DNA from 2 places in the Uliginosibacterium sediminicola genome. Region 1 is predicted to be linked to the other one. Evidence: predicted binding sites of a transcription regulator. Region 1 holds the regulator's gene; the other holds the start of a gene.
The links. Region 1 encodes sigma-54, which starts transcription at its own class of promoters, with help from an activator protein. Its sites were predicted from a motif close to TGGCACGCTTNCTGCTNA; they were not measured.
Positions count from the first base shown of each region.

Region 2: the regulator sigma-54 is predicted to act here: its motif matches at 5,592-5,609, upstream of flgB (flagellar basal body rod protein FlgB).

Region 1 covers NZ_JBDIVE010000001.1:429,644-441,120, reverse strand. Annotated here, with positions in the region: gene ABDB84_RS02085 (efflux RND transporter permease subunit) at 1-1,569, opposite strand, end outside; gene ABDB84_RS02080 (efflux RND transporter periplasmic adaptor subunit) at 1,566-2,825, opposite strand; gene recA (recombinase RecA) at 3,107-4,120, shown strand; gene recX (recombination regulator RecX) at 4,133-4,600, shown strand; gene lptB (LPS export ABC transporter ATP-binding protein) at 4,581-5,303, shown strand; gene ABDB84_RS02060 (RNA polymerase factor sigma-54) at 5,321-6,823, shown strand; gene hpf (ribosome hibernation-promoting factor, HPF/YfiA family) at 6,835-7,164, shown strand; gene ABDB84_RS02050 (PTS sugar transporter subunit IIA) at 7,371-7,856, shown strand; gene hprK (HPr(Ser) kinase/phosphatase) at 7,825-8,769, shown strand; gene ABDB84_RS02040 (FHA domain-containing protein) at 8,822-9,817, opposite strand; gene ttcA (tRNA 2-thiocytidine(32) synthetase TtcA) at 9,818-10,744, opposite strand; gene ABDB84_RS02030 (sensor domain-containing phosphodiesterase) at 10,971-11,477, opposite strand, start outside.
Region 2 covers NZ_JBDIVE010000002.1:435,003-446,479, forward strand. Annotated here, with positions in the region: gene ABDB84_RS05875 (flagellar basal body P-ring protein FlgI) at 1-271, opposite strand, end outside; gene ABDB84_RS05880 (flagellar basal body L-ring protein FlgH) at 323-988, opposite strand; gene flgG (flagellar basal-body rod protein FlgG) at 1,007-1,789, opposite strand; gene flgF (flagellar basal-body rod protein FlgF) at 1,820-2,551, opposite strand; gene flgE (flagellar hook protein FlgE) at 2,609-3,883, opposite strand; gene ABDB84_RS05900 (flagellar hook assembly protein FlgD) at 3,899-4,618, opposite strand; gene flgC (flagellar basal body rod protein FlgC) at 4,633-5,040, opposite strand; gene flgB (flagellar basal body rod protein FlgB) at 5,052-5,453, opposite strand; gene flgA (flagellar basal body P-ring formation chaperone FlgA) at 5,823-6,503, shown strand; gene infA (translation initiation factor IF-1) at 6,534-6,800, opposite strand; gene ABDB84_RS05925 (cold-shock protein) at 6,900-7,103, opposite strand; gene ABDB84_RS05930 (asparaginase) at 7,340-8,389, opposite strand; gene flgM (flagellar biosynthesis anti-sigma factor FlgM) at 8,647-8,955, shown strand; gene ABDB84_RS05940 (flagella synthesis protein FlgN) at 8,952-9,431, shown strand; gene ABDB84_RS05945 (sigma-54-dependent transcriptional regulator) at 9,443-10,807, opposite strand; gene ABDB84_RS05950 (sensor histidine kinase) at 10,804-11,477, opposite strand, start outside.

The sequences.
Region 1 (11,477 bases):
AGCCATCAGCGTGCGGCGATAGGCTGACAGCACGGCGTTGAAGCCGCGCTCGAAGAGCCGGCTCCACAGCGGGTCGGGTTTGCTCTCGTCATGATGCGAGACAAAGCGTGCCGCCAGCATCGGGATCAGGGTCAGTGCTACGGCTGCCGAGACGAGAATGGAAATCGAGACGACGGCCGCAAACTCGTGGAACAACAGGCCGATGGTGCCCGGCATGAAGAAGATCGGGATGAACACCGCAACCAGCGAGATCGAGATCGAGATTACCGTGAAGCCCACTTCCCGTGCGCCGCGCACTGCCGCCTGATAAGGCTTGATGCCTTGCTCGACGTAGCGGACGATGTTCTCCAGCACGACGATGGCATCATCGACGACCAGGCCCACGGCAATCGTCAAGCCCATCAGGGAGATATTGTTGAGCGAGTAGCCGGCCCACAGCATTACGCCGAAAGTGGCCAGCAGTGAGGCTGGCACCGAGACCGAGGGAATCAGGGTTGCCGACAGCCGGCGCAGGAACAGCAGGATCACCAGCACCACCAGGCCGATGGTCAGGCCCATGGTCAGCGCCACGTCATGGATCGAGTCGCTGATGGCGACGGCACGGTCATTGAGTGGTTTGATCTCGACCGAGGCCGGTAGTTGCTCGCGCAGACCGGGCAGTGCCGCCTTGACGGCATTGACCACGGCGACGGTGTTGGCGTCCGGTTGGCGCTGTACCGACAAGGTGATGGCGCGTTCGCCATCGACCCAGCTGGCATTGCGCAGGTTCTCGACGCTGTCCTCGACCTGGGCGATATCGGAGAGGCGGATGGAGATGCCGTTCTTGCTGGCGATTACCGCACGCGAGAATTCGGCCGCCGACTTGAGCGAATCATTGGCGTTGATGATCAGGGTCTGGCGCGGGCCTTCCAGGGTGCCGACCGGCGTATTGGCATTGGTCGCCTTGAGTGCGCTGGCCACTTCGGCGAGCGTCAGATCATGCGCGGCGAGCTTTTCCGGATCGGCTTTGACGCGCACCGAAAAGCGTTTCTGGCCGTTGATGCTGACCTGGGCGACGCCATCGAGTGTCGACAGGGTCGGCGAGATGATGTTGTCGGCGAAGGCATTGAGCTGGTCCAGCGACATCGAGGGCGAGCTGATCGAGATGAACAGGATCGGATCGTCAGCCGGATTGACCTTGCGATAGGTCGGCTGCGTCGTCATTTCGGTTGGCAGCTGGCGTGATGCGCGGAACAGCGCCGCCTGCACGTCCACCGCGGCCGCATCGATATTGCGAGAGGGCTCGAATTCCAGGGTCAGATTGGTGCTGCCCAGCGTATTGCTGGAGGTCATCGTGCGCAGCCCCGAGATGGTCGAGAACTGTCGCTCCAGAATCATCGCCACCGAGGAGGCCATGGTCTCCGGGCTGGCGCCGGAGAGCTGCGCGTTGACGTTGATGGTCGGCTGGTTGAACGAGGGCAGGGCGGCAATCGGCAGGCGGAATACCGCCGCGAAACCGCCGAGGATGATCGCCAGCCACAACAGGGTTGTCGCGACGGGCCGGTCAATCGCGTGTTCGGCCAGTTTCATTGTGTGCTACCCGCAGCTTTGGCGCCATTCTTCTCGCCCGCCTGAGGTGCCGACTCGGACGCGGGGGCCGACTGTTCAGCCTTGCCGCCCTTGCCATTGCGGCCGCCCGCCGGTACTTCGACGACCGTGCTGCCCGGGCGCAGATTCGATGCGCCTTCAAGCACCACCTTCTGGTTCGGCTCGATGCCGGTGACGATGGCGTTGCGGCCGGCGATGCGCACCAGCTCGATGGGCTGCTGGGCGACCGTCATGTCGGGTTTGACGATGTAGACAAAGCGGTTGTTCGGGCCGTTCACAATGGCTTGCGGCGGCAACACCAGGGCGTCGTTGATCTGGCCCGCATTGACGCGGACGGTGACGTATTGCCCTGGCCACAGCTTGCGCTGGGCATTGTCTATTTCGGCTTTCACACCGATGGTGCCGGAGACCTTGTCGACCGTGCTCTCGATGAAGACGACCTTGCCCTTGACCGCTTCGTCGCGCTGGCCGGGCACGTCGACCTGGACGCTGACCGGCCCATTGCGCTGGGCGGCACGCAAGCGGACCAGGTCGCGCTCGGCAAGATTGAAGCTGACGCCGATCGGGTCCATGCGCGTGATCTTGACCAGGGAGATGGTCGTGTTGGCCAGCACCAGCGACCCCGGGCGCACGTCGATGCGACCGGCACGACCGTTGAAGGGCGCGCGGATGGATGAGTAGGACAGTACCGCACGCGCCTGATCCAGCGCTGCCTTGTTCTGGTCGAGTGTCGATTGCAAGGTTTCGAGCTTGCTGCGCGAGGTGTCCACCGTCGCGCTGGAGACGAACTTCTGATTGAACAGATCGGTGTTGCGCGTCAGTTCGCGTTGCGCGATGACGATCTGCGACTGCGTGCCAGCCAGGGTGGCCTCGGCCTTTTTGACATTGGCCTGATCTTCGCGATCATCGAGCGAGAACAGCAATTGACCGCGCTTGACCTCGTCGCCTTCGGTGAAGTGGATCTTGCTGATCATGCCGGTTTTCTGCGGACGGATATCGACTTCGTCAAGCGATAACACATTGCCCTGCGCAGACAGCACGATGGGCACGGTATCGATGCGCGAGAGCACTGTGGTGACTGGCTGCGGCCGGGCGGCGCTGGCATTGGCGCTGCTTCCGGCTGCGCTCGCCGTGCTGTGTTCCTTGTTACCCGTCTCTTTGGAAGCTTCTTTGGGGTGGCAGGCGGCCAGCAGGCTGCCGAGGATCAGCGCTGTGCTGATTTTTGTTATGTGCAGCATCGTTTCCAGCGCAACGTTGCCGTAGCGCCGCCATGTTGATCGGTCCGTTTTCAACAGCTCGCCAATCTATCAGTGATTTCTTTCAAGACGACACGAAAATATGTTGCCGGATGCAAGTTATCACAATGAAGACAGGCTTCGCGGCACGAGCGGGGCAGGGCGGGATGGCTTTGCCATGTGGCCTTGGCATGTAAGTTGAGAGGTGCAAGATTGCTGCGGCCAGCACGCAAGCTCTGTGCCATAATTTGGTCGACTCAACGCGACACGAACCAGGAGCTTGCATGGACGACAACAAGGCAAAGGCATTGAACGCTGCATTGGCGCAGATCGAGAAACAATTCGGCAAGGGCTCCATCATGCGCCTGGGCGATGGTGAGGTCGTCTCTGACATCCAGGCCGTATCGACCGGCTCGCTGGGTCTGGACATCGCCTTGGGCATTGGTGGCTTGCCGCGCGGACGCGTGGTGGAAATCTACGGTCCGGAATCTTCCGGTAAAACGACCCTGACCCTGCAGGTCACGGCCGAGCTGCAAAAGCTGGGCGGCACAGCGGCCTTCATCGATGCCGAACACGCGCTGGACATCACCTATGCGCAAAAGCTGGGGGTCAATGTTGGCGAACTGTTGATTTCGCAACCGGACACCGGCGAGCAGGCACTGGAAATCGCCGACATGCTGGTGCGTTCCGGCGGCGTCGATCTGGTGGTCATCGACTCGGTCGCCGCGCTGACGCCGCGCGCCGAAATCGAGGGCGAGATGGGCGACCAGCTGCCCGGTTTGCAAGCGCGCCTGATGTCGCAAGCGCTGCGCAAGCTGACCGCCAACATCAAGCGCACCAACACTCTGGTCATCTTCATCAACCAGATCCGCATGAAGATCGGCGTGATGTTTGGCAGCCCGGAAACCACCACCGGCGGTAATGCGCTGAAGTTCTACGCCTCGGTGCGTCTGGATATCCGCCGTACCGGCACGATCAAGAAGGGCGACGAAGTCGTCGGTTCGGAAACCAAGGTCAAGGTGGTCAAGAACAAGGTTTCGCCGCCGTTCAAGGAAGCGCATTTCGACATCCTCTACGGCGAAGGCATCTCGCGCGAAGGCGAAATCGTCGACATGGGCGTCGAGCACAAATTCGTCGACAAGTCCGGCGCCTGGTACGCCTACAACGGCGAGAAGATCGGCCAGGGCAAGGACAACGCCCGCGAATTCCTGCGCGAACACCCCGAGGTGGCCCGCGAGATCGAGAACAAGATCCGCGAAGCCGTTGGTGTGGCCGCCATGCAGGTCAAGGGCGAGTAAAAGTTTTGCGCAGTGAAGAAGCCCGCCGCCCAATCGCTCAAATCGACAGCCTTGCGTCTGCTGGCCACGCGCGAGCATTCGCGCCTGGAACTCAGACGCAAGCTGGAGGCCCGAGCCAGTGAGGGCGACGATGTCGACGCCGTGCTTGAACGCATGTCCGAGACCGGGCTTCAGTCGGATCAGCGCTTTGCCGAAAGCTATGTACGGAGCAAGGCGGCGCGTCTGGGCGCTGCACGCATCCGCCGCGAGCTTGAGGAGCGTGGCGTTGCCGGCGAGCAGGTGCGCGCCGCGCTCGATGAAGTGCTCGAGCACGATGAGCTCAGCCGTGCGCGTGGCGTCTGGCAGAAAAAGTTCGGGCAGGTGCCCGGCGATGCAAAGGAGTGGGCCAGACAAGCCCGCTTCCTGCAATCGCGTGGTTTTTCCGCGGACATTGTCCGCACGTTGTTGAGAGATCCTGTTGATGAGTCTGCTGAGGGTTGAGAGCGTACGCAAACGGTACAAATCGCGTACCGTGGTGAAGGACGTGTCCTTCCAGGTCGGCAGCGGCGAGGTGGTAGGCTTGCTGGGTCCCAATGGTGCGGGCAAGACGACTTGCTTCTACACCATCGTCGGCCTGGTCAAGGCCGACGGCGGCCATATCTATCTGGACGCCACCGAAATCACCCATCTGCCCATGCACCGCCGTGCACAGATGGGTTTGTCTTATTTGCCGCAGGAAAACTCGGTTTTCCGCAAGCTCACCGTGGCCGAGAACATCCTCGCCGTGCTGGAGCTGCAAAAGCTCTCGCGCAAGGAGCAGGAGGCGCGCCTCGATTCCCTGCTGCACGAGCTGAACATCGGCCATCTGAAGAACGCCGACTCCATCGCATTGTCCGGCGGCGAGCGGCGGCGGGTGGAGATCGCCCGTGCGCTGGCCTCGCAACCCAAACTGATTCTCCTCGACGAACCCTTTGCCGGCGTGGACCCGATTGCCGTGATCGACATCCAGAAGATCATCGGTTTTCTCAAGGCGCGTGGCATCGGTGTGCTGATTACCGACCACAATGTGCGTGAGACATTGGGGATCTGTGACCACGCCTGGATCATCAATGCCGGCGAGGTGCTGGCCGGTGGCCGGCCGCAGGAAATTGTGCAAAATAACCAGGTGCGCCAGATTTATCTCGGCGAACATTTCCGACTGTAGTTGTTGATACGCACCCGATGAAGCCCTCACTCCAGCTCCGCCTTTCCCAGCAACTCGCGCTGACGCCGCAGCTTCAGCAATCGATCAAGCTGTTGCAGCTCTCCACGCTGGAACTCAATGTCGAGATCGAGCGCATGCTGCTCGAAAACCCCTTGCTTGAACGCGAAGGTGCGGATGAGGAAGGCGGGGACGCGCCGGCGGTGCTCGAAATGCCGACCGCCGAAGCCGTTGCGGCGGCCTTCGAGACCAGCGAGCATCTGGCCAATGGCGATCAGGATTTCGAGCCGGCGACCACGGTCGAAATGCCCGACACCATCACCGAAGCCTATGATTCGGTCTCGGATGACGACATCGGCGAAGCCGCCGAGTGGCGTTCGGAAGCGAGTGGTACGCGCAACAACGATGGTGACGACGACTCCGACTTCCAGGAATTCCAGGCTGCGACCACCTCGCTGCGCGACCATCTGGAAGGCCAGCTTGCGCTGATGCCCCTGCCGGATCGCGACCGCGCCCTGGTCCGCCTGATCATCGAGGCGCTCGAAGAAGACGGCATGCTTCTGCAAGGGCTGGAAGAGCTGCTGCCGCTGATTCCCGAAGAGTGGGAAGTCGAGCTCGAAGAACTGGTCACCGCCTTGCGCCACGTCCAGCACTTCGACCCGGTCGGCATCGGCGCGCGCAGCTTGCAGGAGTGCCTGGCGCTGCAGCTCAAGGCGCGCGAAAAGACGCCGACCCGCGAGTTGGCCATCGACATCGTTGAACAATGTCTTGAACTGCTGGGTGCGCGCGATTTCGTCAAGATCCGCCGCCGCCTGTCCTGTGACGACGACCAGCTGCGTGCCGCGCACGAACTCATCTGTAGCCTCAACCCGCATCCGGGCGCGGCCTTCGCGCCGCTGGACGCGCGCTATATCGTGCCGGATGTGATCGTGCGCAAATTCCGTGGCGCCTGGACCGCTAATCTGAACCCCGAAGCGATGCCGAGGCTCAGGATTCATCGGGTCTATGCCGATATTCTTCAACAGAACCGCGGCATCAACGGATCGCTGTCGACGCAGCTGCAAGAAGCGAAATGGATGATCAAAAACGTTCAGCAACGATTTGACACGATATTGCGCGTGTCACAAGCTATCGTGGAGAGACAAAGGCAATTCTTCGATCACGGCGAGGTCGCCATGCGCCCCTTGACCTTGCGCGAGATTGCCGAAGAGCTGGAACTGCATGAATCGACGGTGTCACGCGTGACGACGCAGAAGTACCTGGCGTCAACGCGCGGGATTTTTGAATTGAAGTATTTTTTCGGCAGTCATGTGTCTACCGACACGGGTGGTGCCTGCTCCGCCACGGCGATTCGCGCGCTGATTCGTCAGATGGTGGCAGGTGAGGACAGCAAAAAACCGCTGTCTGACGCCAAGATTGCTGAAATGTTGGGCCAGCAGGGCATTGTGGTGGCTCGCAGAACGATTGCGAAATACCGTGAGTCGCTCAATATCCCGCCGGTCAGTCAGCGCAAGTCGATCTGAAGGAGCACTTCATGAATCTCAATATCACCGGCCATCATCTCGAATTGACCGAGTCCATTCGCGATTACGTCACAGCCAAGCTGGACAAGGTGATTCGCCACTTTGAGCATGTCACGGCCACCCACGTGATCCTCTCTGTGGACAAGCTCAGGCAGAAAGCGGAAGTGACGGTGCATGTACGTGGCCGCACGATCTTCGTTGAAAGCGTTGACGAAGACCTCTACGCCGCCATCGACAGTGTGACCGACAAGCTTGACCGGCAAGTCGTCAAGCACAAGGAAAAGACCTCCGATCATGGCCGTGAGGCCGTCAAGTACCATCAGCCCGCTGTAGAGAGCTGATTCCCGCGCCCCTCCGCCGCGCGCGGAGGGGCTGCAAACTTTTCCGCGCAGCGGGAAAGATATTCTCGACCAGCCGAAAATCCCAGGCATATAATCTGCGCGTCAAAGCGGCGTCATGCGGGCTTAACAATCGCTCCCAAGGCATGGCGTATCGGGTTTGATCACACTTCGTATTTTTGCGCAGCGCACGTGGCCGACCTCGCCCCATGAATCTGATTTCCAAGATCCTGATCCCGGACAGTGTTGTGCTCGACAGTCCGGTGTCTGACAAAGCCGCTGTGTTCACAGCCGCTGCCCGGATGTTTGAAACGCGCGCCGGCATCGCCGCCAAGCGCGTTGGTGATGCGCTCTTGCAGCGCGAAAAGCTCTGTTCCACTGGCCTCGGCCAGGGTGTTGCGATTCCTCATGGCCGCATCAAGGGACTCAAGGAGCCTCTGGGCGCCTTCGTGCGCATGGCCCAGCCGATTCCCTTTGACGCGCCCGACGGCAAGCCGGTCGGCCTGATCTTCGTCATGCTGGTGCCCGAGCAGGCCAACGAAAGTCATTTGCAGCTGCTCTCCGAACTGGCCACCATGTTCAGCGACCGCGATTTCCGCGAAGCGCTGGCAAGCGCGCCCGATGCAGCCGCACTCCACCAACTCTTTGTGCAATGGGATCCGCATGCGGCGAACCAGCGTCGCCCAGCTGTTTGAGGCCAATCGGGAAGCTCTGCGCCTGCGCCACGTCGCCGGGCGCCTGGATTCCTACATCACCGTCCACGACGATCGCGTGTGGGCGGCCGATCTGGTCGGGCACCTTAATCTGATCCATCCCACACGCCTGCAGGTGATCGGTGAAACCGAGTTCGCCTGGGCACGCAAGCAGGCGCGGGACAGGCTTGAACATCATCTGCTGGCGATCCTCGCCGCGCCGCCGCCGGCCATCATCGTCGCCGACGATTGCGAGGTGCCGGATATCATCCGCCGCAACTGCGAGGACATCGGCGTGCCGGTGCTGGCCTCGCCGCTGGAGTCTGCGCGCGTCATCGAAGTACTGCGCTCTTTCTTGGCGCGGCGCCTGGCCGAGCGCGTGTCCCTGCACGGCGTGTTCATGGATGTGCTGGGGCTGGGCGTGCTGATCACCGGTGACTCGGGCGCTGGCAAGTCGGAGCTGGCGCTGGAGCTGATCTCGCGTGGCCACGGCCTGGTGGCCGATGACGTCGTCGAGATTTCGCGCATTGCCTCGGGTGTGCTCGAAGGGCGTTGCCCGGAAATGCTCAAGGACTTCCTTGAAGTGCGCGGCCTGGGCATTCTCAACATCCGCACGATCTTTGGCGAGACGGCTTGCCGGCGCAAGATGCGTCTGCGCCTCATGGTGCACCTGCAGCGCCGTATGGGGCAGGACGAGCCTTTGCGCCTCTCGCTGGAGGACGAAGAGCAGGATGTGCTGGGCGTGGGCGTCAAGCGCATCGTGCTGCCGGTGGCCGCCGGCCGCAATCTGGCGGTCCTGCTGGAGGCCGCGGTGCGCAACACCATCCTGCAGCTGCGTGGCATCGATTCGACGCAGGAGTTTGTCGATCGCCAGCAGCGGGCGCTCGAACAGCAGGACCCATTCGAGCGCGGCTAGACATGAAAAAGCCCGTTCAGGTGACGGGCTTTTTCATGTCGTGCGGGCGATTTCAGGCGGCAGATTGCTGGCGTTCGCCAATGTCGAACACCATCGGCTCACAGCCTGCTTCCAGAGGCGAGTAGCCGCAGCCGATGCGGCCGTGCGGCGGCAGTTCGCACTCGCCATGGCGCAACAGGATCTCGACGCCATGATCGTCCAGCAGATAGGTGCCATTGGTGCTGTGGTCGACCAAGAGGAAGCGGCCGTCGCGCCATTCGATGCGGGCATGCTGGCGTGAGGCGCGGCGATCCGAAATGACCAGATCATTGCTCTCTTCACGGCCCGCCATCAGGCTGGTCTTGAATTCGGAGACCAGCAGGCTGGCACCGTGATAGCGCAGCAGCAGGCGCGTTTGCGCCAAACCTTCAGCGGCACTTGCGCTGCGTGGCGGCAGCGGCGTGGCGGATGGCATGATGGTCGGCTGCGGCGGCGGCACCGTCAGCGGGCCCTGGGAGTGGCCGGCGATCAGATTGCCTGATTGCAGTTCCAGCAAGGGTACGTCCTGAGTGCCGGTGTGTACCGACATCTGTGGGGCGCTGACGAGGTTGGCACGCATGCCTTCAGAGAGTTTGCCGACTGCTTCGTTCGACACCAGGATCTTGCCCGGCGTGGCGAAGGACAGCAGATTGAAGGACTGCGCGATGCTTTCGGGATCAATGCTGCCGTCGGCCAGGCAGCGTCCGGTATGGAGCACGACGCGCACCGACAGGCTGATGCCGGACACTGGTGGCAGCTGGTTGATGCGCTTGATCATGTCGTTGGCGGCCAGGGCGGCGCCATCGCCACGTGCGAAGGAGGCGGCCAGGCGGCCGGTGGTATCGCCGACACGGCTGCCTTGGTAGGCATGGACCGAGCGCTCAGCGCGTGCCAGAGCGCGTTCGACTGCGCGTGCGCCCTCGGCAGCGCCCAGTTTTTCGGACAAGCTGCCGGCGCCGGTGACTTCGGCGACCAGCAAGCTGGCTTCGGCAATCGCTTCGCGCATCATGTTGTCAGGCTCCACGCTCATTTACTGCGCCTTCCAGTCCATCCAGCGCACAGCAGTTTCGGCGCCGACAGGTGATGTCGTCGGCTCGGCTTCATCAAACAACAGATCACCACCGGACTCGGTGAGGCCGCGTTGCAGGCCCTTGAAGTCGTAGAGCATGCCATCGGCAAGATGGCTTGGCACTACGTTCTGAAGGGCAGTGCTGATCGATTCGATGCGTCCGGGGTGGACTTTGTCCCATTCCTGCAGCATGGCCTTGATCTGTTTGCGCTGGGCGTTTTCCTGCGAACCACAGAGGTTGCAGGGAATGATCGGGTAATCCATGGCGCGTGCGAATTTGGCGATATCGGCCTCGGCGCAATACGCCATCGGGCGGATGACGATGTGCTCGCCATTGTCGCTGCTGAGCTTGGGAGGCATCGCCTTGAGTTTGCCGCCGAAGAACATGTTGAGGAACAGGGTCTCGATCATGTCTTCGCGGTGGTGGCCCAGCGCGATCTTGTTGGCACCGAGCTCGCGCGCGACACGGTAGATGATGCCGCGACGCAGGCGCGAACACAGCGAACAGGTGGTTTTGCCCGCCGGAATCTTGTCCGTCACGATGGAATAGGTGTCTTCGGTGGCGATGTGATAGTCGACGCCGATGGATTCGAAATAGCGCGGCAGCACCTCGGCAGGAAAGCCGGGCTGCTTCTGATCGAGATTCATGGCGATCAGGCGGAAATTCACCGGTGCGCGCTCACGCAGGGCCATCAGCACGGTCAGCATGGCGTAGGAGTCTTTGCCGCCGGAGCAACACACCAGGACGGTATCGCCCTCTTCGATCATGTTGTAATCGGCAATGGCTTGCCCCACTGCGCGCGTCAGGCGCTTTTGCAGGCGGACGGCGGTATTGGACAAGGCGTCAGCAGGCGTGGGCGTGGCAGGAGTGGCGAGCACGGTTTCCATGGTGTGCGGGAAGTTTGAATTCGGACGAACGGCGCTTTTATTATAGGTTGTTGCAATGCACCAGGCGAATTTGTCGGTGCTGCGTGTTCGCCTGGTCAGGATTTTGTCACGGCTCGCTGCATTTCTTCGCTTTTCTCGGCTGTAGCGCGGTTTTTTCGGACGGGAGGCAAAATGCTGCTCGGCGCGTCGGCAGATCAAAGCCCGGCGCGATTACCCCATATGCTTATCAACGGCGGCGCTGGGCAGCTTCTTGAGCGCTGCTCTGCTGATGAGGCAACTCATTGCGGTCACCCATCAAAAGCTCCCAGTCGACGTCTCCGCAGATGACGTGGTCGGCCCCGTGGATGCGTACGTGGGCCGAGACCGTCAGACAGGTTTTGCCGCTGCTCATCGAGACATAGGGGCGGGTGACCTGCGGTTTGCCGGGGTGTTGCATGGCGCGCCGGAAGTAGGAGCGACAGGACCAGCGTGCGCCGGGCATGGCGCCGAGTTCGCGCAGCACCTGCTTGCCGCGCTGGCTGCCGGAACTGACGTTGACGCCCACCTGACGGCCGTCGGCATCGAGCAGGTAGAAGCATTCGGCGGCGGGCAGGCTGTCAAAGAAGGCCGGCGCCACATCCTCAACCCGGTTACCGCTCGACAGCAGGGCGCTGGCGTAGCCGATGGCATTGAGGTACGGGGCGATGCGTTCGTGGTGCACCTGGCGCTGTTCGGCGTTGAATTGCTGGTAGCG
Region 2 (11,477 bases), on a different contig from region 1:
TGACCGCCGCAACGTTCTTGAGCTGCAGAGTCGTTCCGGTCGGAATGCTGACGCCGAGATTGCCGAGCATGTTGATCAGGCTCTGCGTGGTGAAGGGCGCCTGCGATGTCTGGTCCCCCGTGCCATCGAGGCCGACAACCAGACCGTAGCCGATCAGCTGGTTGTTGCGCACGCCGGAAATGGTCGCCAGATCCTTGACACGCTCAGCCTGTGCCAGTGCGCTTGTCAGCACCACCAATACGCCGAGGGCAAGACGCACAACTGCATTCATGATCAACTCCGCAAATCGAAAGCGCTACGCCAGGTGACGCAGACCAGATACTCAGAACGGCAGCACGTTGAGGAACACGCGCTGCAACCAGCCCATGGTCTGGGCTTCGTCGATATAACCGCTTCCCTTGTACTCGACGCGTGCATCCGCGACCTGCACGGACTGGACAGAGTTGGAGCTTGTCACATAGGCCGGATTAACAACGCCGGAAAAACGTATGAATTCCTGCCCTTGATTGATGGCTATCTGCTTCTCGCCGGAGACCAGCAGATTGCCGTTCGGATAAACCTCGATCACCGTCACGGTGATCGTGCCGGTAAAGGCATTATTGGCCGCCGCCGCACCCTTGCCAGAGAACGAAGTATCGTCAGTGCCCGCGACCGACAAGGGCGAGAGGAATTTGCCCGGCACGCCGAGCGCCGTATTGAAGCCGACATTGGTACTGCCGCTGCGCGTGGCATTGGCGTTGGCGTTCTTGCTGGCCTGGGTCCTCTCGACCAGATTGATGGTCAAGGTATCGCCCACCAGACGGGCACGCCGATCTTCAAACAAAGGACGGGTTGCCAAACCGAAGATCGAGCCGCCGCTCACTGCTGCCGGAGCCGGTTCGGGGCGCGCCGTCATCGGCTGATGCACGGCCGTCGTCGGCGTGATCAAGGCACATGCCGAGCAGAACATGGGCAACAGGCAGACCAGCTTGTGAAAATAAGCCTTCATGATGGCCTCAAGCGATTCTTACAGTGAGCTGAGTTTGCCCAGCATGGCATCGGCGGTCTGCACGATGCGCGAATTGAATTCATAGGCGCGCTGCGTCTGGATCAGGTTCACCAATTCTTCCGCGGTATTGACGTTGGAGGTTTCGACATAGCCCTGATTCACCGTACCCGAACCATTGGTACCGGGCGTTGAGGCGGTGGCCGTGCCACTGGCCGTAGTCTCGACAAAGAGGTTTTCACCGAGGCTTTGCAGACCTGCCGGATTGACGAAGGTCGCCAGTTGGATGGCGCCGATTTGCGTTGTCGCGGTGGAACCCGGCTGGGTCACACTGACCGTACCATCCTTGGCCACGGTAACGCTCAGCGCATCTGCGGGAATGGTGATGGTCGGCTGCAAAGGGTAGCCACTGGATGTCACCAGCTGGCCTTGCGAATCCTTCTGGAATGAGCCATCACGCGTATAAGCCGTCGTGCCATCAGGCATCAGCACCTGGAAAAAGCCGGCCCCCTGAATGGCCAGGTCGTTGGTATTGGTGGTCTGTTGCAGATTACCCTGGGACTGGATGCGTTCGGTCGCCACCGGACGCACGCCAGTGCCGATCTGCAAGCCGGTCGGGATGGTCGAGCTCTGCGAGCTTTGCGCGCCGGGCTGACGCAGGTTCTGGTAGAGCAGATCCTCGAAAATGGTACGCGCACGTTTGAAACCGTTGGTACTGGTGTTAGCAAGGTTGTTGGAGATAACGTCCAGCTGGGTTTGCTGTGCGTCGAGTCCGGTTCTGGCCACCCACAATGCGTTCATCATTTCAGCTACTCCTTATGTTGGTGCCAGTGCTCAGCGACTGATGATCGCCGTCGCAGCCTTGTCGTCTTGCTGTGCGGTATCCAGCATCTTGATCTGCATTTCGAACTGCCGCGCCAGCGACATCATGCTGACGATTTGGTCGACGACATTCACATTGCTGCCTTCCAGATAGCCGCCAGAAACACGTACCGAATCATCCTGCGCCGCTGGCGTCTGCGTGCGAAACAGACCATCCTCGCCGCGCACCAGATCAGCGGCCGCCGGATTGACCAGCTTGAAACGAGCGATCGCGCTGGCGCTGGTCTTGGCGCCGGTCAGCGGCGTGGTGGTGATGGTGCCGTCCTGACCCACTTCAATGCTGTTGTCCGGCGGAATGGTGATCGGCCCGCCATCGCCCATCACGGCCAAACCGGAGGTCGTCCGCAACACGCCTTCCGGATCAATCGTGAAGTGGCCATTGCGCGTATACGCTTCCTTGCCATCAGCGCCCTGAACAACGAACCAGCCATTGCCATTAATGGCCACGTCATAAGGCGCCGAAGTGCGCTCCAACGGACCCGTGCTCAGATCGTTCGACACACTGGCATCCACGGCGAAAGCACGCGTCGGCAAAGCCGGCGTCTGCACATTCACCGCACGGAAGCGATGCAGCTCGGCGCGAAAACCGGTCGTCGTGGCATTGGCCAGGTTGTGCGCCACCGAGGTCTGTTGAGACATCGTGGCTTTCGCGCCGGACATTGCGGTGTAGATCAGTTTATCCATGATCGAAGCATCGTGATTCGCGTGGGTTGATCGGCAATCAGCTCGGTCTAATCAGGTTTAACGCAGATTGACGAGGGTCTGCATGAGCTGATCCTGCGTCTTGATCGACTGCGCATTGGCCTGGTAGTTGCGCTGCGCCGTAATCATGTTCACCAGCTCAGCCGTCAGGTCCACATTGGAGTCTTCGAGAGCACCTGACTGAATCGCGCCAAGCTGACCGGTACCCGGCGCGCCGACCTGCGGCTGACCCGATGCGGCAGACTCCGACCACAGATTGCCGCCGGCAGATTGCAGCCCACCCGGATCAGCGAAGTGGGCCAGCACCACCTGACCCAGATTGGTCGTCTGGCCGTTGCTGTACTTGCCTTTGACCACACCCGTGGCATCGATTGCGATACCGGAGAGCTGACCTGCGGCGTAACCATCCTGCGTCGAACTATTGACGGCATAGGAACCGCTGTACTGCGTCGAGCCCGTGAAGTTGAGCGGAACACCGGTCATGTCAGGCGCGGTATAGACGGACTGATCGATGTCGATACCAATCGACAGCAAGCCAGAGCCACTGACCTTGCCCGTTGTATTGTCGAAGGTCAGCGTTTGCGCCGTCGTACTTGCAGTCCCTCCGTCAACCGAGGTGTAAATCTTCCAGTCGGTGGTACTGGTACCCGGGAACTGCTTCTGGAAGAACAGCCCCAGACTGTGCTGCGCGCCACTCTGGTCATAGACGCTGACCGAAGTCGAGAAGTTATAGGTGGTGCCGTCCGCCTGATTGAAGGTCGCCACGGCAGTACCGGCGCTATCGGTCTTCACTTCATCGGCCGCGTTGAAGTTCATCTGGATCTCGATACCCGTGCCCGCAGAGCTCTGGCCGGTCGCAACCGGCGGCAGGATCGCGTTATTGACGCGAATGTCCGACAAGGGGCCGGCGACGATCTTGCCATTGGCATCCACGCCATAGCCGGTCAGGTGCAGCCCGGAAGAGCTCGACACATAACCATTCTTGTCCAGCTGGAACTGACCATTGCGGGTGAAGCTGATGGTGCCTGCATCGGACAGACGGAAGAAGCCGTCGCCATTGATGGCCATATCGAGCGGATTGCTACTCGTCGAGATATTGCCTTGCGAGAACTGCTGCGCCACCTTGCTGATCGAGGTACCGATACCCACCTGGGTGGAGGATGCCGCACCATTGATCGCCGAGGCGAACAGATCCGAAAACACCGATGACGATAGCTTGAAACCAACCGTGCTGCCGTTGGAAACGTTATTGCTGATGACGTCCAGCGATTTTGCTGCGGCGTTCAGACCGGAAAGACCACTTTGCAATGCCATTTTGATATCTCCAGACTAGAGGATACGGACAACATCGGTGAGAGCGAGTTTGCTGAACCGCCCCGCATCGATGCTTGCGCCAGAATCCGAATTGATCACGCTCGTGACGGTGGCCATCTCCAGAGCGCTGGACTTGATCGTGTCCTTGCCTGCAGTAGCCGTAATCTTCATGGTGTAGGTGCCATCCTTGGCCGTCGTCCCGTCGGTGCTCAGACCGTTCCAGACGAAGTCGTGCGAACCCGCGTCCTGCTTGCTCATGGTTTCGCTGGCAACTTCCTTGCCGCTCGAATCCAGAATCGAAATGACCACCTTGTCTGCCGCTTCTTCAAGCGTGAAACCGCCGACGGCCATACCGCTGGACAGATTGAGCTGATCCCCCTTGACCAGCACCGAGTGCCCCAGCAAGGCTGAAGCCGCTTGCAAGGACTCGCTGGACTTATAGCCGGAGAGCAGCGTGTTCATTGTTGTATTGAGCTTTTCCATACCGCTGGCGGTATTGATCTGCGCAATCTGCGAGGTCAGCTCGGCGTTGTCCGTCGGATTCATCGGATCCTGGTTTTGCAACTGCGTGGTCAGCAGCTTCAGGAAGCTCGCCTGCGAGGTTGCAGTAGAGTCCTTCGTCGTCGAGCTGCTCGAACTGGTCGAGCTCGACGAACCCGATGCAGTATTCGCCGCATTGATGGCAGCGTAAATATCCGCTGTCGTGCTCGAATTCGTGGAAGTAGTGGTGGTCATGATGGGAACCTCGATCAGGAGCCGATGGTGAGTGCTTTTTGCAGCATTGTTTTAGCGGTGTTCATCATTTCAACATCCGTCTGATAAGCCCGCGAAGAAGAGATCATGTTGGTCATTTCCTCCACCACATCCACATTGGGCATCGAGACATAGCCATCCTTGTTGGCCGCCGGGCTCTTCGGGTCGTACACCATGCGCAAGGGCGCAGCGCTTTCGACCACCTGCAAGACCTGCACGCCCTGAGCATAGGGGTTGTTGCCTTGCTGACGCGCCTGGAACACCACTTGTTTGGCGCGATAGGGTTGGCCATCAGGCCCCGCTACGCTATCGGCGTTGGCCATGTTGCTCGCCGTGGTGTTCAGACGCAGCGACTGCGCATGCATGGCCGAACTGGCGATTCCGAAAACATCAAACAGGCTCATGATGCGACTCCTCAGCCCTGACCCGTAATCGCCGCCTGCATGCTCTTGAGCAGGCCATTGATGAATGAAATGCTGGCTTCATAGTGCAGCGTGTTTTCAGCCATTGCGGCGCGCTCCACATCCATATCCACGGTGTTGCCATCAACACTCGATTGCGTCTCCGGGCGATATTGCAGATTCGGCGCAGTGGCAACGCCGGCAGCGGCCACATGGTTGGCTGCAGTGGTCGACAAAGCCAGCGGAGCAACGCGGCCGGCCAAGGCGCCATGCAGCGCGCTGCCGAAGTCGATGTCGCGTGCCTTGTAGTTCGGCGTATCTGCGTTGGCAATATTGGAAGCAATCAGCGCCTGACGCTGGGAACGCAGATCCAGCGCGGTCTGATGAAAGCGCAATGCGTCGTCAAGTCTGCTCATTTGCTCTGCTCCAGAATTCTTGTTGTTCACCAGCACCGGACCTTGATCAAGCTTGGGCTCTGCAAAACGCTTGCCTTGTTTCCTGAACATTTCCGTCTCCCGAATCCAGCGGCAATGGACCGCGTGCTCGACAGGCATATCGCAGCTTCCGTGCCAGCGCCAAAACGATCGAAAAACGGCCAAATACCACTTACAAAGCGGCAAAACGGCAGCTCGCCCCGGCAGTGCGGCGGCAGGCAACGGCAAACATTGCCGGTCAATGGAAGTAGGGTGTTTTGGTGGATCTGTTCTGCGCCCGAGCGGCACTTGATCCGTGTTTGAATCGGGCTAGCGCCCAATTCCGGCGAGCACTGTTCTGCCAGTCAAACCATGAAGCCCGTCATCACCGCCCTGCTCTGCGCGCTCCTGCTCTCAAGCACCGCCCAGGCTGCAACGCCCGAGGCTTTGCGCGAGCTGGCCGAGCGCTTTCTGCGCGAACGTGCTCAGGGACTTGCCGGACAAGTGAACATCAGTGTGGCGACGCCCTCGGCGCGCAATCCCCTGGCCAACTGCAAACAGCCGGAAGCCTTTGTCCCGGCAGCGCAGAAGAACTGGGGGCGCATCACGGTCGGGCTGCGCTGCAGTGAAACGCCGGCTGCCTCGCTCTATCTGAGCGCCAGGGTTTCAGTCATTGGAAGCTATGTCGTGATGGCGCGGCCTGTCGCAGGCGGACAGGCGATCGGCATTGACGATGTGCGCCTGGTCGAGGGTGAGCTGAGCAGCATGCCCAGCGACATCCTGACTCAGCTCGACAGCGTGATCGGTCGCCATGCGCGACAAGCACTGAACAGCGGGCAGAGCTTGCGCAGCGTCTATCTGCTGGCAACGGTCAACGTACGCGCAGGTCAGGAAGTGAAGGTCATCGCACGTGGTAAAGGCTTCACGGTCGCCAATGGCGGTCGCGCGCTCAATACCGCCATGCAGGGAGAAGTTACACGCGTCCGCCTCGATAACGGCCGCGTCATTGTGGGTGTGCTCGGCGCAGACGGCATCGTCGAAGTCGCCGAGTAGAGCCGCCGGCCAGCAGACCGGGCAGCCAGATCAGTTACGTCTGCGCGGTGCCGACTGTGGTGCGGGACCACCACGTTGTTCGATGTGGCGGAAAGTGATACGGCCCTTGCTGAAATCATAGGGCGACATCTCCAGCGTCACCTTGTCACCGGCGAGGATGCGGATATGGTGCTTGCGCATCTTGCCCGAGGTGTAGGCGATCAGCGGGTGGCCGTTTTCCAGAGTCACGCGAAAACGTGAGTCCGGCAGCACTTCCGCGACAACGCCCTGCATTTCAAGGAGTTCTTCCTTAGCCATGATGAGTGTCCGAGTAGGCAGGACCTGCAACAGGTCTTGCAAAAATGAAAAGCGCAAAGCCCGGCTCACGCCGGGCTTTGCGCTGACTGACAGCAATAATCAAGCTGCTGTGATGTTCGAAGCTTGCTGACCCTTGGGGCCATTGACGAGCTCGAAATTGACGCGCTGACCTTCGGTCAGGGTCTTGAAACCTGCGCTCTGAATTGCAGAGAAATGTGCGAAAAGGTCCTGGCCGCCATCATCCGGCGTAATGAAACCAAAACCCTTAGCGTCGTTGAACCACTTGACTGTACCGATTGCCATGCCTATCTCCTGAAACGTGTTTGGGCTATGCCCCGAGGGACGATTCAAGATGACAGGGAGATGAAGGGCGGAATACCGGAAAACGGCGGGTACTGACCAGACAACAGGACTGACTTAATGATCGCTGGGCGCACTGTGCACTGCTTCGCCTGCGCTGGCAAGCTTTATCGCAATTCAATGCGTAACTTAGCCGCCCGCCGCCGCACCCGCCAATGACAAAAACATCTCAACGCGACTCACACGACAAGCTCACCCGCCAGCGGCTGCAGCATCGCCTGCAGCAAGGCCTGGCCTCGCAAACCACGCGCCTGCAGCAGGACCAATTTGGCCTGTGCTGCCGGCAGGCAGAGGTCCGCACCGCCCACCACGCCGACGGCAGCCAGACTGCTGCCGGCCTGATAAGTCATCATCTCGACCCGGCCATGCTCGCACTGGCTGATCGCCAACAGGGCAATGCCACGCGCCTGTGCAGCGGCCAGGGCCGCGAGGAAGGCCTCATCCTGCGGCGCATTGCCGCTGCCATAACAGACCAGTAACCAGGCTGCCGGCGGCGCCGGCAAGCTCAAGGCCGCCTGCAGCATGGCGACCGGAAAGCCCGGATGCACGCACAGCACCCAGACTGTGGCGGCGGCCAAGCCCTTCTCCAGCTCCACCAGCTCGGCCAGCAGCGCAGTGCGCCGTTCCGAGAGCGCCTGCTCCGCGCGGCGCGCCGGCAACAAGGCTTGCGCGTCCAGCTTGACGACACCGTCCTCCACCCGTGCCAAAGGCGAACAACGCGGCGAGACAAAGGCTTCCAACGCCTGGGCGCTGCGCTTGATCGCGCGATTGCCACGCAACACCTGACCGGCAAAACACACCATGACTTCCTGCAGCTGCGCGGTGGCGGCCACGGCCAGCGCATCGCTGAAATTGCGTGGTGCGTCAGAGTTTTCATACGCCAACGGATACTGTGATCCCGTCAGCACCACCGGCTTGTCGATACCCGGCAGCAAATAGGACAGCGCTGCGGCCGTCCAGGCCAGGGTGTCGGTGCCATGCAAGACTACGAAACCATCGAAGTGCGACCAGGCTGCCAGCAGGCTGCGTGCGATCTGCCCCCAATCGGCCGGCTGCATGCTGGCGCTGTCCAGCGGTTTATCCAGTGCGCGCAACTCACAGTGTGCGGCGGGCGGCAACAAACCGCGCGTGCGCAGCACCTCGGCAAACAGCGCGACCGGCATGGGCGCCAGCGGCTGACCGGCCGAGGCAATCGTCCCGCCGGTATACAAGATCAGAATACGACTCAAACCAGCCCCTTCTCAGACATATCCATTTCCACTTCGTAGCGTATATCACGCCTTTCGTCGTCAGGCGCTCAAGCAGGCCTGTCGATCTTCCGCTAAACCAGACAGGGCCGACGGCAGACTTTCCCGGCAAGCATGGCTCAAACGCTGAAAAAGCGCTAAAGTTTGCATCACTTTGCCCGTTATGCCCGGTGTGAAGGTGGATCCAGAATACTGGACTGCCCTATCCTTGAGTTCATATCGAATGATTGGGGAACGCTTTGAAAATCGATAATTCAATAAAATCATCTGGCCAGGTAACTGGCGAGAACCGAACGCGCAGCGCGCGCGAGAGCGGCTCATCGAGCACCTCGTCAGCGTCCGCCGCGACGACCCAGGTTGCCCTGTCTGGCGGCTTGCAGCGCTATAACGAGATCCTCTCGCAAGCGCCGATTGTCGACAACGGCAAGGTGGACGAAATCAAGCAAGCCATCAGCAATGGTGATTTCCAGGTTGATCCGGAAAAAGTCGCTGACGGTCTGATTGAAAGTGTCCGTCAGATGCTGGCTGCGCAACCTAGTGCCGCGTGAACACGGCTAACGACCTAGGCGCCTTGCGCCAGCGTCTGCTCGCCCTGCTGGGCGCCGAGCGTGAGCTGGTCAAGAAATTCATCGAGCTTCTCAACGAGGAGCGCGAGATTCTGCTGCAACCGGACATGGAACCACTGTTCGGCCTTGCAGAGCGCAAAGGTCAGTTGGCGCGACAGCTTGACCAGCTGGCGACCGTGCGTAGTGGCATCCTGACCCAGGCGCGTGTCACAGCAGACCGCGAAGGCATTGAGCAGTTTGTCGGCAAGGCCCACCTGGCCACCTGGCAGGACTTTCTTGCCGTGGTCACCCAGGCGCGCGACCTCAATGTGGCCAATGGCCGCATCATCACCGAGCGGCTCAAGCACAATCACCAGGCCCTCGCCTTCCTGATGGCGCACGCCGATCAGCCGGCCACCTATGGGCCGGATGGTGTGTCGCGCATGCGTCCGGGCTCGCGCATCCTCGGCAGCGTCTAAAGCCGCCTGTTTCAGGCGTCTTTCATGCCCAGGCGCTCCATCCGGTAGCGCAGGGAGCGGAATGTCACGCCCAGCAATTGCGCCGCGCGCGTGCGATTGCCCGCGGTTTTCCCCAGCGCTTCGATGATGGCCTGCTTCTCGACGCGATCCAGATAGTCCTGCAGATTGCCATGCACGCTGCCGCTCTCCTCGCTGGGCCCGCACTCGGGCTCCAGACGCAGATCGGGCTCATCGATGGTATCGCCCAGCGCCAGCGCCATGGCGCGCTCCAGAATATTTTCCAGCTCGCGGACATTGCCGGGGAATGAATAGCGCTGCAGCGCCTGCAAGGCGCCGGAGGTCAGCATCGGCGCAGCCTGGCCGGAAGCAGCCGACATGCGCTCCAGAATGTTGTGCGCCAGCGCTGGAATGTCTTCACGCCGCTCACGCAGCGCCGGCATCTGCAGTTCGATTACGTTGAGGCGGTAGAACAAGTCCTGGCGAAAATGCCCGGCATCGACCTGCGCCTTGAGATTCTTGTGCGTGGCCGAGATGATGCGCACATCGACAGCCTGCTCCTGCGTATCGCCAACGCGGCGCACGCGGCGCTCCTGGATCACGCGCAAGAGCTTGACCTGCATGGCCAGCGGCAGATCCGCCACTTCGTCGAGAAACAGGGTGCCGCCGTGCGCAGCCTGGAAGAAGCCGTCCCGATCCCCCTCAGCACCGGTGAACGCACCTTTGCGGTAACCGAAAAACTCGGACTCCATCAGGTTTTCTGGAATCGCGCCGCAGTTCACCGCCACAAACGGCGCTGCCGCCCGCGGACCCAGGTGGTGGATCATGCGTGCCGCACGCTCCTTGCCGCTCCCCGACTCGCCCGCCACATAGACCGGCGCCAGGCTGCGCGCCAGGCGCTCAATCATGTTGCGTACCTGCTCCATGGCCGCCGAATTGCCGGTGATGTTGGGGCTGTTCTCGCGCAGCACCGCCTTGCCCGGCACATCCAGAGCCGATTTGACGAGGGTGCGCAGCTGATCGAGCGACACCGGCTTGGCCAGGTAGTCAAACGCCCCAGCCTTGAGGGCGGCAACAGCGTTGTCCATGCTGGCATGGGCGGTGATCACCGCCACCGGCAAATCCTGGCAATGCGCCGAGACGTGACGCACCACATCCAGCCCCTCACCATCGGGCAGGCGCATATCGGTGAGACACAGGCGGAATTTCTGCGTCGACAGCAGCGCGCAGGCCTCGCTCACGCTGCCGGCACTGCAAGCCCCCAGGCCCATGCGCAGTAAGGAGAGTTCAAGCAGCTCGCGGATATCGTCCTCGTCATCGACGATCAATACATCTGCACCACGCCCGCGTACGCGACGATCTGCGTCGGCCTCGCTCATTCCACACTCCTCGCAATCAATTGAAACGCTGCGCCGCTCTCGCTGTCGAGCAAAGTCAGGCGGGCAGCATTGGCATCGGCCAGCTCGCGCGCAACATACAGCCCCAGCCCGGTTCCCTTGGGATCGGTGGTGTGAAAAGGCTCGAACACCTGTTCGCGCTGCGCCGCCGGAATGCCCGGTCCGTCATCCCTGATGCACAGACTCACCCGCTCGGCGTCCAGCGCGGTAATGCTGATCTCGACCGAGCCCGGTTGGCGCCGACAATAGCGCAAAGCATTCCCCAGCAGGTTGCCGAGAATCTGCGCCAGATGCATCCTGTCGAATCGCAGCTGCGGCGCTCCGCTCACGCTCAGCACGACGCATTCGCTCACCGCGGGACTGTGCAAGGCGAATTCTTCGAGAAAATGGGTCACGAAAGCGCGCGCATCGAGTAGCTCCGGCACCGTGCGATCACGGCGCCCCACTTCCAGCACATCACTGACGATACGCGCAATGCGCGCCGCATTGTCCTGCACGATGCGCGACAGACGCTGCTGCATCTGCGCCCGCTTCTCATCGACCAGCAACTCAGCCGCCTGGGTGATCGAGGCCAGCGGATTGCGGATTTCATGCGCGATGTTGGCAGTCAGCCGCCCCAGTGCCGCCAGTTTGATCTGCCGCGCCTGCGATT